DNA from 3 places in the Atlantibacter sp. MEI4A-1023 genome. Region 1 is predicted to be linked to each of the others. Evidence: predicted binding sites of a transcription regulator. Region 1 holds the regulator's gene; each other region holds the start of a gene.
What was found. The regulator sigma-54, encoded in region 1, starts transcription at its own class of promoters, with help from an activator protein. The targets are predictions, from matches to a motif close to GTTGGCACANNTTTCGCTNT.

Region 2: a site for sigma-54 is predicted at 2,060-2,079, ahead of glnK (P-II family nitrogen regulator). Genes of this name have one in related genera too.
Region 3: a site for sigma-54 is predicted at 2,744-2,763, ahead of norV (anaerobic nitric oxide reductase flavorubredoxin). Genes of this name have one in related genera too.

What each region holds. Positions count from the first base shown of each region.
Region 1 is NZ_CM149568.1:4,124,513-4,128,725, forward strand. It holds gene kdsC (3-deoxy-manno-octulosonate-8-phosphatase KdsC) at 1-16, shown strand, start outside; gene lptC (LPS export ABC transporter periplasmic protein LptC) at 13-588, shown strand; gene lptA (lipopolysaccharide ABC transporter substrate-binding protein LptA) at 557-1,117, shown strand; gene lptB (LPS export ABC transporter ATP-binding protein) at 1,124-1,849, shown strand; gene rpoN (RNA polymerase factor sigma-54) at 2,016-3,449, shown strand; gene hpf (ribosome hibernation promoting factor) at 3,472-3,759, shown strand; gene ptsN (PTS IIA-like nitrogen regulatory protein PtsN) at 3,843-4,213, shown strand, end outside.
Region 2 is NZ_CM149568.1:3,421,507-3,425,719, forward strand. It holds gene tesB (acyl-CoA thioesterase II) at 1-293, shown strand, start outside; gene amtB (ammonium transporter AmtB) at 355-1,641, opposite strand; gene glnK (P-II family nitrogen regulator) at 1,670-2,008, opposite strand; gene ACVV26_RS16315 (SmdB family multidrug efflux ABC transporter permease/ATP-binding protein) at 2,262-4,040, opposite strand; gene ACVV26_RS16320 (SmdA family multidrug ABC transporter permease/ATP-binding protein) at 4,033-4,213, opposite strand, start outside.
Region 3 is NZ_CM149568.1:1,312,300-1,316,512, reverse strand. It holds gene norW (NADH:flavorubredoxin reductase NorW) at 116-1,249, opposite strand; gene norV (anaerobic nitric oxide reductase flavorubredoxin) at 1,246-2,694, opposite strand; gene ACVV26_RS06385 (DMT family transporter) at 2,891-3,748, opposite strand; gene ACVV26_RS06380 (anion permease) at 3,905-4,213, opposite strand, start outside.

The DNA.
Region 1 (4,213 bases):
AGGGCAATCGATATGAGTAAAACCAGACGTTGGGTTATCATTCTGCTCGCGCTGGTCGCGCTGGTTTTGATCGGTATTAATCTGACCAGCCAGGATGACGCGACGCAGGTCGTTAATAATAACAACGAGCCGACTTACCAAAGCGAGCAATCCAACACGCTGGTTTATAGTCCTGAAGGGGCGCTAAATTACCAGTTGGAAGCGCAACACGTTGAATACTTTTCTGATAGTGGCGTGTCGTGGTTTACGAAACCTGTCATGATCATGCTGGATGCCAACAAAGTTCCTACCTGGTCAATCACGTCAGATAAAGCCAAACTGACTAATGACAGGATGCTGTATCTGTATGGCAATGTCGTTGTTGACGCGCTGACCCCTGAAGCGCAATTACGCAAAATTACTACCGATAACGCGCAGATCAATCTACTGACGCAGGATGTGGCGTCAGACGATCTGGTGACGTTATACGGCACCAGCTTTAACTCCAGCGGCCTAAAAATGCGCGGAAACTTACGCAGCAAAACTGCCGAGCTGATTGAAAAGGTTAGAACGTCCTATGAAATTCCAAATAAACAAACTCAGCCTTAACCTTGCCTTATCCGGTGCGTTGCTGGCGGCGGCTTTTCCAGCGCTGGCGCTGACCGGTGATACCGATCAGCCGATTCATATCGAATCCGATCAACAGTCGCTGGATATGCAGGGCAACGTCGTGACCTTCACCGGTAACGTCGTGGTGACCCAGGGCACGATCAAAATCAATGCCGACAAAGTGGTTGTCACCCGTCCGGGCGGCGAGAGCGGCAAAGAGGTGATCGACGGCTACGGTAAACCCGCCACCTTTTTCCAGATGCAGGACAACGGCAAACCGGTTAAAGGCCGTGCCGATACCATGCATTATGAACTGCAGAATGACTTTGTGACCCTGACCGGCAATGCCTTCCTTGAGCAGTTGGACAGCAACATCAAGGGCGACAAAATCACCTACCTGGTCAAAGAGCAGAAGATGCAGGCGTTTAGCGATAAGGGCAAACGCGTGACGACCGTGCTGGTGCCGTCGCAGTTGCAGGACAAGAACAAACCCGCCGCCAATGCGCCAGCGCCCAACAAGAGTAACTAATTTTTTATGGCAACATTAACAGCGAAAAACCTCGCCAAAGCCTATAAAGGCCGCCGCGTCGTCGAGGATGTCAGCCTGACGGTGAATTCAGGTGAAATCGTGGGTCTGCTCGGCCCGAACGGTGCGGGCAAGACCACGACGTTCTATATGGTGGTGGGAATTGTCCCGCGCGATGCCGGGAATATCATCATTGATGATGAAGACATCAGCCTGCTGCCTTTGCATGCCCGCGCCCGTCGCGGTATTGGTTACCTCCCGCAGGAAGCGTCGATTTTTCGCCGCCTGAGCGTTTATGACAACCTGATGGCGGTGTTGCAGATCCGTGACGATCTCACCAGCGAACAGCGTGAAGACCGCGCCGTCGAGCTGATGGAAGAGTTCCACATCGACCACTTGCGTAATAGCCTCGGCCAGTCGCTGTCCGGCGGTGAACGTCGCCGCGTTGAAATTGCCCGTGCGCTGGCGGCGAATCCCAAATTTATTCTGCTCGATGAGCCGTTTGCTGGGGTAGATCCCATCTCGGTAATTGATATTAAACGTATTATTGAGCATCTGCGCGACAGCGGCCTCGGCGTACTGATCACTGACCACAACGTCCGCGAAACGCTGGCGGTCTGCGAGCGCGCTTATATCGTGAGCCAGGGCAACCTGATTGCGCACGGTACGCCTGACCAAATCCTGCAAGACGAACAGGTTAAACGTGTGTATCTTGGGGAAGAGTTCAGACTCTGATACGGTAGAGCAAATCACAGAGGGTTGAAGCTCCCTGACGAAGCTTCAGAATCTGCCTGTGCAGGTATAATTGACGTAAGTACCCCTTGCCGCTTCCCTGCATCGGCCTTCGATGCCAGAGAGGTTGTACAGTTAGGGTATAAACCTGAGGAATGTTGCTCTGAATATGAAGCAAGGTTTGCAACTGAGGCTAAGCCAACAGCTTGCCATGACGCCGCAACTGCAACAGGCGATCCGCTTGTTGCAGCTGTCTACGTTAGAACTCCAGCAGGAGCTGCAACAGGCGCTGGACAGCAATCCGTTGCTGGAGCAAACCGACTTTCATGATGAGATAGACACTCAGGAAGCCCGTGATACTGAAACGCTGGACACCGCCGACGCTCTTGAACAAAAAGAGATGCCGGACGAACTGCCGTTAGACGCCAGTTGGGACGAAATCTACACCGCTGGAACGCCTTCGGGTAACGGGGTGGATTATCAGGATGATGAACTGCCTATCTATCAGGGCGAAACCACCCAGTCACTCCAGGATTACCTGATGTGGCAGGTTGAACTGACCCCCTTTTCCGATACCGACCGCGCAATTGCCACGTCTATCGTCGATGCCGTGGACGACACCGGCTATCTCACCGTGTCGCTGGAAGATATTCTGGAAAGCGTCGGGGATGACGAAACGGATATTGAAGAAGTCGAAGCCGTACTGAAGCGCATCCAGCGTTTTGATCCTGTCGGCGTCGCCGCCCGGGATTTGCGCGATTGCCTGTTGATCCAGCTTTCGCAATATGCCAAAGACACCCCCTGGCTGGAAGAGTCGCGGCTGATCGTCAGTGAGCATCTCGATCTGCTGGCGAATCACGATTTCCGCACGCTAATGCGCGTGACGCGGCTCAAAGAAGACATCCTCAAAGAGGCGGTCAATTTTATCCAGTCCCTCGACCCCAGACCGGGCCAGTCGATTCAAACCAGCGAGCCGGAATATGTCATCCCGGATGTGCTGGTGCGCAAACACAACGGCGTCTGGACGGTAGAACTCAATGCCGACAGTATTCCGCGTTTAAAGATCAATCAACATTATGCCTCGATGGGCAGTAGCGCCCGCAACGACGCCGATGGCCAGTTTATCCGCAGCAACCTTCAGGAAGCACGCTGGTTGATTAAGAGCCTGGAAAGCCGCAACGACACCCTGTTACGTGTTAGCCGCTGCATTGTAGAACAGCAGCAGGCGTTTTTTGAACAGGGTGAAGAACATATGAAACCGATGGTGCTGGCAGATATCGCCCAGGCCGTCGAAATGCACGAATCGACGATTTCGCGCGTCACGACCCAAAAATATTTGCATAGCCCGCGCGGCATTTTTGAACTGAAGTATTTCTTCTCCAGCCACGTGAATACTGAAGGCGGCGGCGAAGCCTCCTCCACCGCTATTCGGGCTCTGGTGAAGAAATTAATTGCCGGCGAGAATCCGGCAAAACCCCTGAGCGACAGTAAACTGACCTCCATGCTGTCTGAACAAGGTATCATGGTGGCACGCCGTACCGTCGCCAAATATCGAGAGTCTCTGTCCATTCCGCCGTCAAACCAGCGTAAACAACTGGTCTGATATAACCGATAAGGAAGACACTATGCAGCTCAACATCACAGGACATAACGTCGAAATCACTGAATCTTTGCGCGAGTTTTTGAACACGAAGTTCGCCAAGCTGGAGCAGTATTTTGAAAGGATAAACCAGGTCTATATTGTGCTGAAAGTGGAGAAGGTCACTCACATTTCGGATGCGACTCTGCATGTGAACGGTGGGGAGATTCATGCCAGTGCGGAAGGGCAAGACATGTATGCAGCCATCGACGGGCTTATTGATAAACTGGCGCGTCAATTGACTAAACATAAAGATAAACTAAAACAACATTAAGAGTCCGGGCGTTTACCTGGTGTTTCAACGGCTCGTGGTCACTGACGACGAGCCGTTGGCATTGAGAATGCTTAGGTGAAAATATGATGACTTATGATTTGAGCAGTGTCCTTAACCAGGAATGTACCCGCAGCGGTGTTCACTGCCAGAGCAAAAAACGCGCTCTGGAAATCGTCAGCGAACTGGCCGCAAAACAGTTAAGCCTGCCGCCACAAGTGGTATTTGAAGCGATCCTGACCCGCGAACGTATGGGCAGTACCGGTATCGGCAACGGCATTGCCATTCCACACGGCAAACTGGAAGAAGATACCTTGCGCGCCGTAGGCGTGTTTGTACAGCTTGAGACGCCTATTGCATTCGATGCCATTGATAACCAACCCGTAGATCTGCTGTTTGCCTTACTGGTCCCGGCAGATCAAACCAAAACGCATTTGCATACCCTGTCATTAGTGGC
Region 2 (4,213 bases), 700 kb from region 1:
CAGATTTGCGTGTGCATCAGTATCTGCTGGGATACGCTTCTGATTTTAATTTCCTGCCGGTCGCACTCCAGCCGCATGGGGTCGGCTTCCTGGAGCCGGGTATGCAGGTGGCGACCATCGACCATTCCATGTGGTTCCATCGCCCGTTCGATCTTAACGACTGGTTGCTTTACAGCGTGGAGAGCACCTCGGCGTCCAGCGCGCGCGGCTTTGTGCGCGGCGAGTTTTACAATCAGGACGGCGTTCTTGTGGCCTCGACGGTGCAGGAAGGGGTAATGCGTAAGCGTAGCTAATCGCGCCTAAAAAAAGGGGCAGGTTCCTCACGGAGACCTGCCCTTTTTGTTTGCCAGGAAATTACGAGTTGTAGGCGTTCTCGCCGTGGCTGTTCACGTCCAGACCTTCGCGTTCCTGATCTTCCGGTACGCGCAGGCCAACGGTCAGATCGGCCAGTTTATAGGCCACGAAGGCCACAACGCCGGACCACACCACCGTGACCGCGATGCTTTCGAGCTGCACCAGCACCTGGTGGCCCATGGTCACACCTTCTGCATAACCCACGCCGCCAAGAGAGGTTGAGGCAAAGATACCGGTCAGTATGCAACCTACGATGCCGCATACGCCGTGCACGCCGAACACATCGCAAGGGTCATCCACACGCAGCCAGCGTTTGAGCATGGTCACGCCCCACAACCCTGCCAGACCCGCCGCGATACCGACGATTAACGCACCACCGACGCCGATGAAACCACAGGCTGGCGTCACTCCGACCAGTCCGGCAATCGCCCCTGAACACGCGCCCAGCAGCGAAGGTTTGCCGCGTACTGCCCACTCGCCAAACACCCAGGCCAGAATGGCCGCAGCGGTAGCCACCACAGTGTTTACAAACGCCAGGCCCGCGATTTCGTTGGCGGCGCTGGCGGAACCGGCGTTAAAACCGAACCAGCCGAAGTACAGGATCGCCGTACCGGTAAATACCATCGGCAGGTTATGCGGTTTGAACGCTTCTTTGCCGAAGCCAACGCGTTTACCCACCAGATAGGCACCCACCAGGCCCGCCACTGCGGCGTTGATATGCACCACCGTACCGCCCGCGAAGTCCAGCGCGCCATGCGTACCCAGTAAACCACCGCCCCATACCATATGGGCAATCGGGATGTAAGAGAGCGTCAGCCACACCACCACGAAAATAACCACAGCGGAGAATCGGATACGTTCAGCGATAGCGCCGACGATCAGCCCCACGGTGATGCAGGCGAAAGAGCCCTGGAACGCTACGTGGATGTACTGATAAAACGATCCCATCACGTCGGTGATAGCGATGCTTTTCAGCATGATCCAGTCGAAGTTGCCGAAGAAAGAGCCGCCGGTGCCGAACGCCAGGGAGTAGCCGTAAACCACCCATAAGACGCAAACCAGCGCGAAAGAAACCGAGACCTGTGTGAGCATCGACAATACGTTCTTAGAGCGGATCAGGCCGCCGTAAAACAGCGCCAGACCCGGAATGGTCATAAAAAGCACCAGGGCGGTGCAAATCATCATAAAGGCGTTATCGGCTTTATCGGCAACCGCCGGTGCGGCCATCACCAGGCCAGGCAACAGCGCGAAAGCTGCAAGAGCCGATTTCATTGTGAGTTTTTTCATCATTTTCAACCCTGTCAGGTTCGCCAGATTACAGTGCCGCTTCGTCGGCTTCGCCGGTACGAATACGAATGACGCGTTGCAGTTCTGCAACAAAGATTTTCCCGTCGCCGATTTTTCCCGTCCACGCAGACTTGCTGATCACCTCGATCACCTCTTCGAGCTGGTCATCCGCAATGGCGACATCAATTTTCACTTTCGGCAGAAAATTGACACTGTATTCCGCGCCACGGTACAGCTCGGCATGCCCTTTCTGACGCCCAAAGCCTTTTACCTCAGTGACAGTAAGCCCCTGAATACCAATGGAAGAGAGCGCTTCACGCACGTCTTCAAGTTTGAATGGTTTGATTACCACGGTAACCAGTTTCATAAATCCCCTCCTGTCGAATTGGGTAACAGCCTGAGTGAGCACATATCCACTAAAGCAAGGGGCGTGCCAGATTTATCCAAGCGAGGGAGAGCGACAGATAACGGGGGTTTTAGCGGGAGATGAGCAACAATAAAAGTGTGACCGGGATTCAGAATGTTCTGTAATCAAAAAAAACGCACCATGTCAGTGCACGGTGCATTACAGGTTTGCACCAGGGTCGTAAGCGGAAACCCAGGTGCGTTATTTTGGTGCGTCAGGCGCTTAACGTCTCTTCCTGCTCAGCGGCGGCCAGCTCTTCACCAGCCAGTTGCAGTTGATACATTTGCCAGTAACGCCCCTGTTCCGCCAGCAGTTGCTGATGAGTGCCGCGCTCGACCGCCTGGCCGCGATGCAGCACCAGAATAGTATCGGCATCCACAATGGTGGAAAGGCGATGCGCGATAACCACCAGCGTGGTGTGCTCGCGGATGGCCGCCAATGCCTGCTGGATAGCCTGCTCGGTCCCGGAGTCGATATTGGCCGTCGCTTCGTCAAGGATCAGGATTTGTGGCGTTTCGACGAGCACGCGCGCCAGCGCCAGTAGCTGCTTTTGCCCTACCGACAGGTTATTACCCTGTTCGCCAAGCCGGGTATATATCCCCTCGGGCATAGCGCGTGCCAGGTCAGCCAGTTGTACCGTTTCCAGCGCCTGCCATACTTGGGCTTCGCTGATATCACGCCCCAGGGTGACGTTGGCGAAAAACGAGTCGGCCAGCACAACCGGATCCTGCTGAACCATCGCCACGCCTTTGCGTAATACGCTATGGCTGAGCGTAGACAGAGGACGGCCATCGAGGCGAATTTCGCCGCGCGTCAGCGGGTAATAGCCCATCAGCAGGTTCGCCAGGGTGCTTTTACCGCTGCCGGTATGGCCCACCAGCGCGACAAAACTGCGCGGAGGGATATCCAGCAAGATGTCCTGCAATACCAGCCTGTCGCCGCGATAGGCAAACGAGACATCATCAATGGCAATGGCCCCGCTTTGCAGCGGACGCACATCGCTGCCGTAGGTCTGACGTGGCCTGTCCATCAGTTCGAATACGCGCTCTCCCGCTACCACGGCCTGCTGAAGCATGGATTGTTGGGTGGTCAGTTCAATCAACGGTTCATTTAAGCGGCCCAGATAGCTGATAAACGCGTACAGTACCCCGACCTCGATCGTGCCCACCGAACTAAAGCCGAACAGCATCAGTAGCCCGCACAGTACCAGCGCTGAAAACAGACTCAGCAGCGGGCGCAACAGGAATCCATCAAGGCGCAGCGTTTGCATACGCGCCATATAGTGTGAACGGCTGGCTTCACCCATTCGCTCGCCGAAGCGCGCCTGCTGGCGGAACTGTTGGATCACGCTCATGCCCATGATCACTTCGTTAAAGCCATCGTTGATATCTGCCAGGTAAGTACGCACCCGGCGCACAATCGGCGTGCTGAAGCGCTGGTAAATCACCATGACAATCAGCACCGCCGGGAAGATCGCCATTGCGACCAGCGCCATACGCCAGTCGAGGCTAAACATCGCCACCAGCATCGCGCCAATCAGCGCTGCGCTGCGCAGCACCGTCGCGACCACGGTGACGTATAAATCGCGGATCACTTCGGTATCGTTTGTCACCCGCGAAATAAGCTGACCGACCGGCTGAATATCAAACTCGCTGAGCGGCTGGCGCAGCGCGGCATCCATAACATCGGAGCGAAGTTGCTGCACCACCCCGACGGCGGCCTGGTTAAACAGTAACGACTGCCAGTAGTGCAGCCCCGCCGCCAGCAATTGCAGCAGGATATAGGCAGCGGCAAGCCCGGCCACCAGCCCCAGCGGCAGACTGTTTTTCGCCACCATGTTGTCGATGAAATAGCTGATTAATGCCGGGCCGCTCACTTCCGCCGCAGCGGCAATCCACAGCATGACCACAGCCATAGAGAGCGGTTTACGCCACGGGCTGCCGTAGGCCAGCAGGCGTTTTAAGGTCGGCCACAGTTGAGCAGGCTTATCCATTCACGGCCTCCTCTTGTTCTGGCTCATCGTCCAGCGCAGCTTCAATTTGCTGATAGCGATACATATCGCGATACCATCCAGGCTGCGCCGCCAGCGCATCGTGCTCGCCGCGCTGAGCAATATGGCCCTGTTGCAGCACCACAATTTCATCCGCCTCGGTGAGTGCCGACAGG
Region 3 (4,213 bases), 1.9 Mb from region 1:
TCCCGGAAAATATTAAGAAAATCTGAAACAAAAACGCCCCGGGGCAACGGGGCAAAAAAGTGCTAAACCACTGACATCGCACCTCCCTGTGCGTTGAAAAATGAGGGTTAATACGTTACGCAGACAAGGCCTTCAGCAACGCAAAGGCTTCTTTCATCTTGTCTTCACTCACCACAAAAGCACGTAGCTGGCCTTCGGCATCCACGCCTTTCGCCACCATACCCTGGGCTTCGGTAGAAATGTGCCAGTTCAGATCGCTGCGGCGGGTTTCGCCAGCCAGATGCAGCGGTAACTCCGGCGTTTTGACTTTGACCAGCATGGCGGGCAGTTTCAGCGGCGCGTTGCCGCCGAGCAGGTTTTTCGCCAGCGTCATGGCGCTAATCTGGATCGGTTGCAGAAAAGGCAGTAACTGACCGTCGATTTCCGCACAGTCGCCCAACGCGTAGATATCCGGATGACTGGTTTTCAGCGTATTGTCCACCACGATCCCGCGATTCACCTCTACCCCGGCGCTGCGGGCCAGCGCGGTTTCCGGGCGTAAGCCGGTCGCGGCAATCACCGCATCCACCTCGACCTGGCGTTCGCGATCGAAGGTGGCGCGAATACCTCCCGAGGTTTGTTCCAGAGACTGCAACTGCGATTTCAACAACAGATGCACGCCCATATCCGTTAAGCGATGTTGCAGGCGGCTGCTCACTTCCGGTGGCATCAGCGACGCCAGAATGCTGGACGCGTTATCCACCAGCGTCACAGATTTGCCCGCGCGGGTGAAATCCATCGCCAGTTCGCTGCCAATCAGGCCACCGCCGACAATCAATACCCGGCGCGCATCAAACAACTGCGACTCGCAGGCGCGATACTCCAACTGGCTGTTGAGCGTCAGCATCTGCTCACGCCCGTTCACCGGCGGGATAAACGCGCTGGCCCCGGTCGCCAGTACCAGTTTGTCGTAACACCACTGGTTATCAGTGCTTTTCACCAGACGGGCGGCGGCATCGATCTCTTTGATCCAGGTGTACGGGAACAGGCGCACGTTGTATTGCTCGGCGAACTCGCCCGCCGACTGGCGCGTCATCTCGTCCGCGCGCTGGCGCAGGCTGATGACGTGGCTGAGATCAGGCTTGTTGTATTCGTCGATACTGTCGGCGGCAATCACGGTGATTGACACCTGGCCGTCCTGTTTACGCAGATTTTTGACCAACTGCCGGGCCGCGAAGCCCGACCCGATAATCACAATCCCGTGGCTCATACCGCCTCCATTGCCAGCTCGTCGAACACGTCTTTACCCAGTGAACATTCCGGACACAGGAAGTTATCCGGTACATCGCTCCACGGCGTCCCCGGCTGGACATCCTGCATCGGTTCGCCAACGGCTGGATCGTAAATCCACTGGCAGACGCTGCACTGCATGCAGGGGCCGAGGTCGGCAGCTGCGGCGGCGGCGCTGTTGTCATCATCCTGCTTCGGTTGCGCTTTCACCGTGGTTTCCGGCAGCGGTGCGAGCGCCCACTGGCGGGCAATGTCGCGGCCATGCTGACGGCACAGTTCCAGAGCATCCACATCCGGACGCCATTTGGCTTTCAGGCTCAGGGACATTTCGAAACCGGCATCCTGCAAGCGCGTAGACAGACGGTCCACCGCACCACCACTCCAGCCGTGAGAACCGAATGCGCTGGCGCGTTTGTTACGAAAACGCAGACCGGTCATCTCTTCCACCAGACCGGCGATTTTCGGCATCATCACATTGTTCATGGTGGAGGTACCCACCAGCACGCCTTTTGAACGGAATACGTTAGTCAGGATTTCGTTTTTATCGCTACGCGCCACGTTGAAAATTTTCACTGCCACCACCGGGTCTACTTCGTTGATGCCCTGGGCGATAGCGTCCGCCATCATGCGGGTGTTGTTAGACATGGTGTCGTAGAATATTGTGATGCGGTCTTCCTGGTAATCCGCCGCCCATTTCAGGTACAGCTCGACGATCTGGGTCGGGTTTTCACGCCAGACCACGCCGTGGGACGTGGCGATCATATCCACCGGCAGGTTGAAGCCGAGGATTTCAGTGATTTTCGGCGTGACCAGACGGCTGAACGGCGTCAGGATATTGGCGTAGTAGCGCTGGCACTGTTCGAACAGCTCAGTCTGATCCACTTCGTCGTTAAACAGGCGTTCGTCGCAGTAGTGCTGACCGAAGGCATCGTTACTGAACAACACCGCATCGCCAGTCATATAGGTCATCATGCTGTCCGGCCAGTGCAGCATCGGGGTTTCAACGAAGATCAGCTGTTTGCCGTTGCCGATATCCAGGGAATCACCGGTTTTCACCACGTGGAAATTCCATTCCGGATGGTGGTGGTGCCCGTTAATGGAATCGATAGCGTTGGCGGTGCAGTAGATTGGGGTATCCGGGATCTGCATCATCAGCTCGGTCAACGCGCCTGCGTGGTCTTCTTCCGCATGGTTGATGATGATGTAATCGATATCTGCCAGATCAATTTCGCTGCGCAGGTTCTGCACGAACTCGCGGCTAAATTTGTGATCGACAGTATCGATCAGTACGTTTTTTTCTTCACGGATGAGATAGCTGTTGTAGCTGCTACCGCGCAGCGTTTTGTATTCGGTGCCGTGAAAATCGCGAACTTCCCAGTCACGCTGTCCAACCCAGGAAATGTTGTTCTTAACCAGAATAGCCATATCAACCTCTTGTGTTCATGAAATTAAATTCGAATGCGATATGGCTCATATATCAAGTTGCGTGCCAACTTTATAAGAATATGATTTTAAATATTTTATCTAATTTTATGATGATTAAGAATGTTAAAATGACTATCAGGAAGGCAGTCATTTTGACTAACTTTATTGTCAAAATGACTGTTTTCGGGAAGGACGTTTAGAGACGGTTAATCATCCGCCAGCGGAACCAGATTTGGGCGAGCAGAATCAGAACCCCGCCGATAATTTTCTGCGTGGGTAAACGCTCGCCATACCAAATCCCGGCAGCGATAACGGTAAACAGCGGCTCCAGCACCATAATCAGGGCGGCGCTGGCGACGGCGGCGTATTTTTGCCCCTGAAGCTGCAACGCGAAACGCAGGCTTGTGGCGATAAAAATACTGGCCAGCACCCACAGCGCAATAGACAGATCAAAGGGTTGGGTTATGTGCTCGAACCCGGCGGAAATACCCAGCCCAACAATACCGGTGATCATCAACTGTGCCGTGGTGAGTGGGATTAACGGCACCTCACGGGCGCAGCGGCTGGTGTAGCAAAACGAGATCGACTGCACCAGCGCCGTCAGTAAAAACCAACCCTGGCTGGGATGGAACGACACCGGGCTGTGCAGGCTTAACAGCGCCAGCCCTATCACCGCTACTGGCAGGCACTCCCAGTAAGCCCGCGCCGGGCGCACCCGCATCATCACCCACGCCGTCAGCGGCACAAACAGCATAGCGAGGCTCATAATAAACGCCCCTTCGCCCAGCGACGGGGTACTGGATACCGAGTAGATCCACAGGCACATGGTGAGCGCCATCCACAATCCGCTGATCAGCACCTGCCGCCACTGGTGGCGCGGGATATGTTGGCCACGACAAAACGGCAACAGCACCAGTGAGGCGAAGAAAAACCGCACGCCGAGAAACGCAAACACCGGCATTCCGGCAATCGCTTCTTTAGAAAAAATCCAGCCGCAGGCGGCAATAAACGTGGTTAAGACTAAAAACAGATCGGCTTGCCGCTGCCGGTTCATGGGTCATGCTCCCTGGAATAAGTAAAGTCAGTCAAACAAGCTTTCGACTTTATAACATTCCGCTAACCTGAACCACTTCACGCAGGGGAAAAGATTGGGGGGTGGTTAAACGCAGAAAAAAGCGCCCCAACGAGGCGCTTATCAATAAGACGGATATTAGTTCCAGAGCGCCAGAATCGGCCAGCCGACCAGCATCAGCATTGAGATATAAATCACCCCAAAAATCGCGCCGAGCCGCCAGTAATCTTTGGACTTCACATAGCCACAGCCGTAGATGATCACACCAGGTCCGGTGGCATACGGCGTCAGGCAACCCATGATGCCGATAGACAGTACCAGCAGGATACACAGATGCTCCATTGGCACGCCGGGTATCCCTTTACCCACCGCCAGGATCACCGGCAGCATGGTCGCGGTATGGGCTGACAGGCTGGCGAACAGGTAGTGCGCAAAGTAAAACACCAG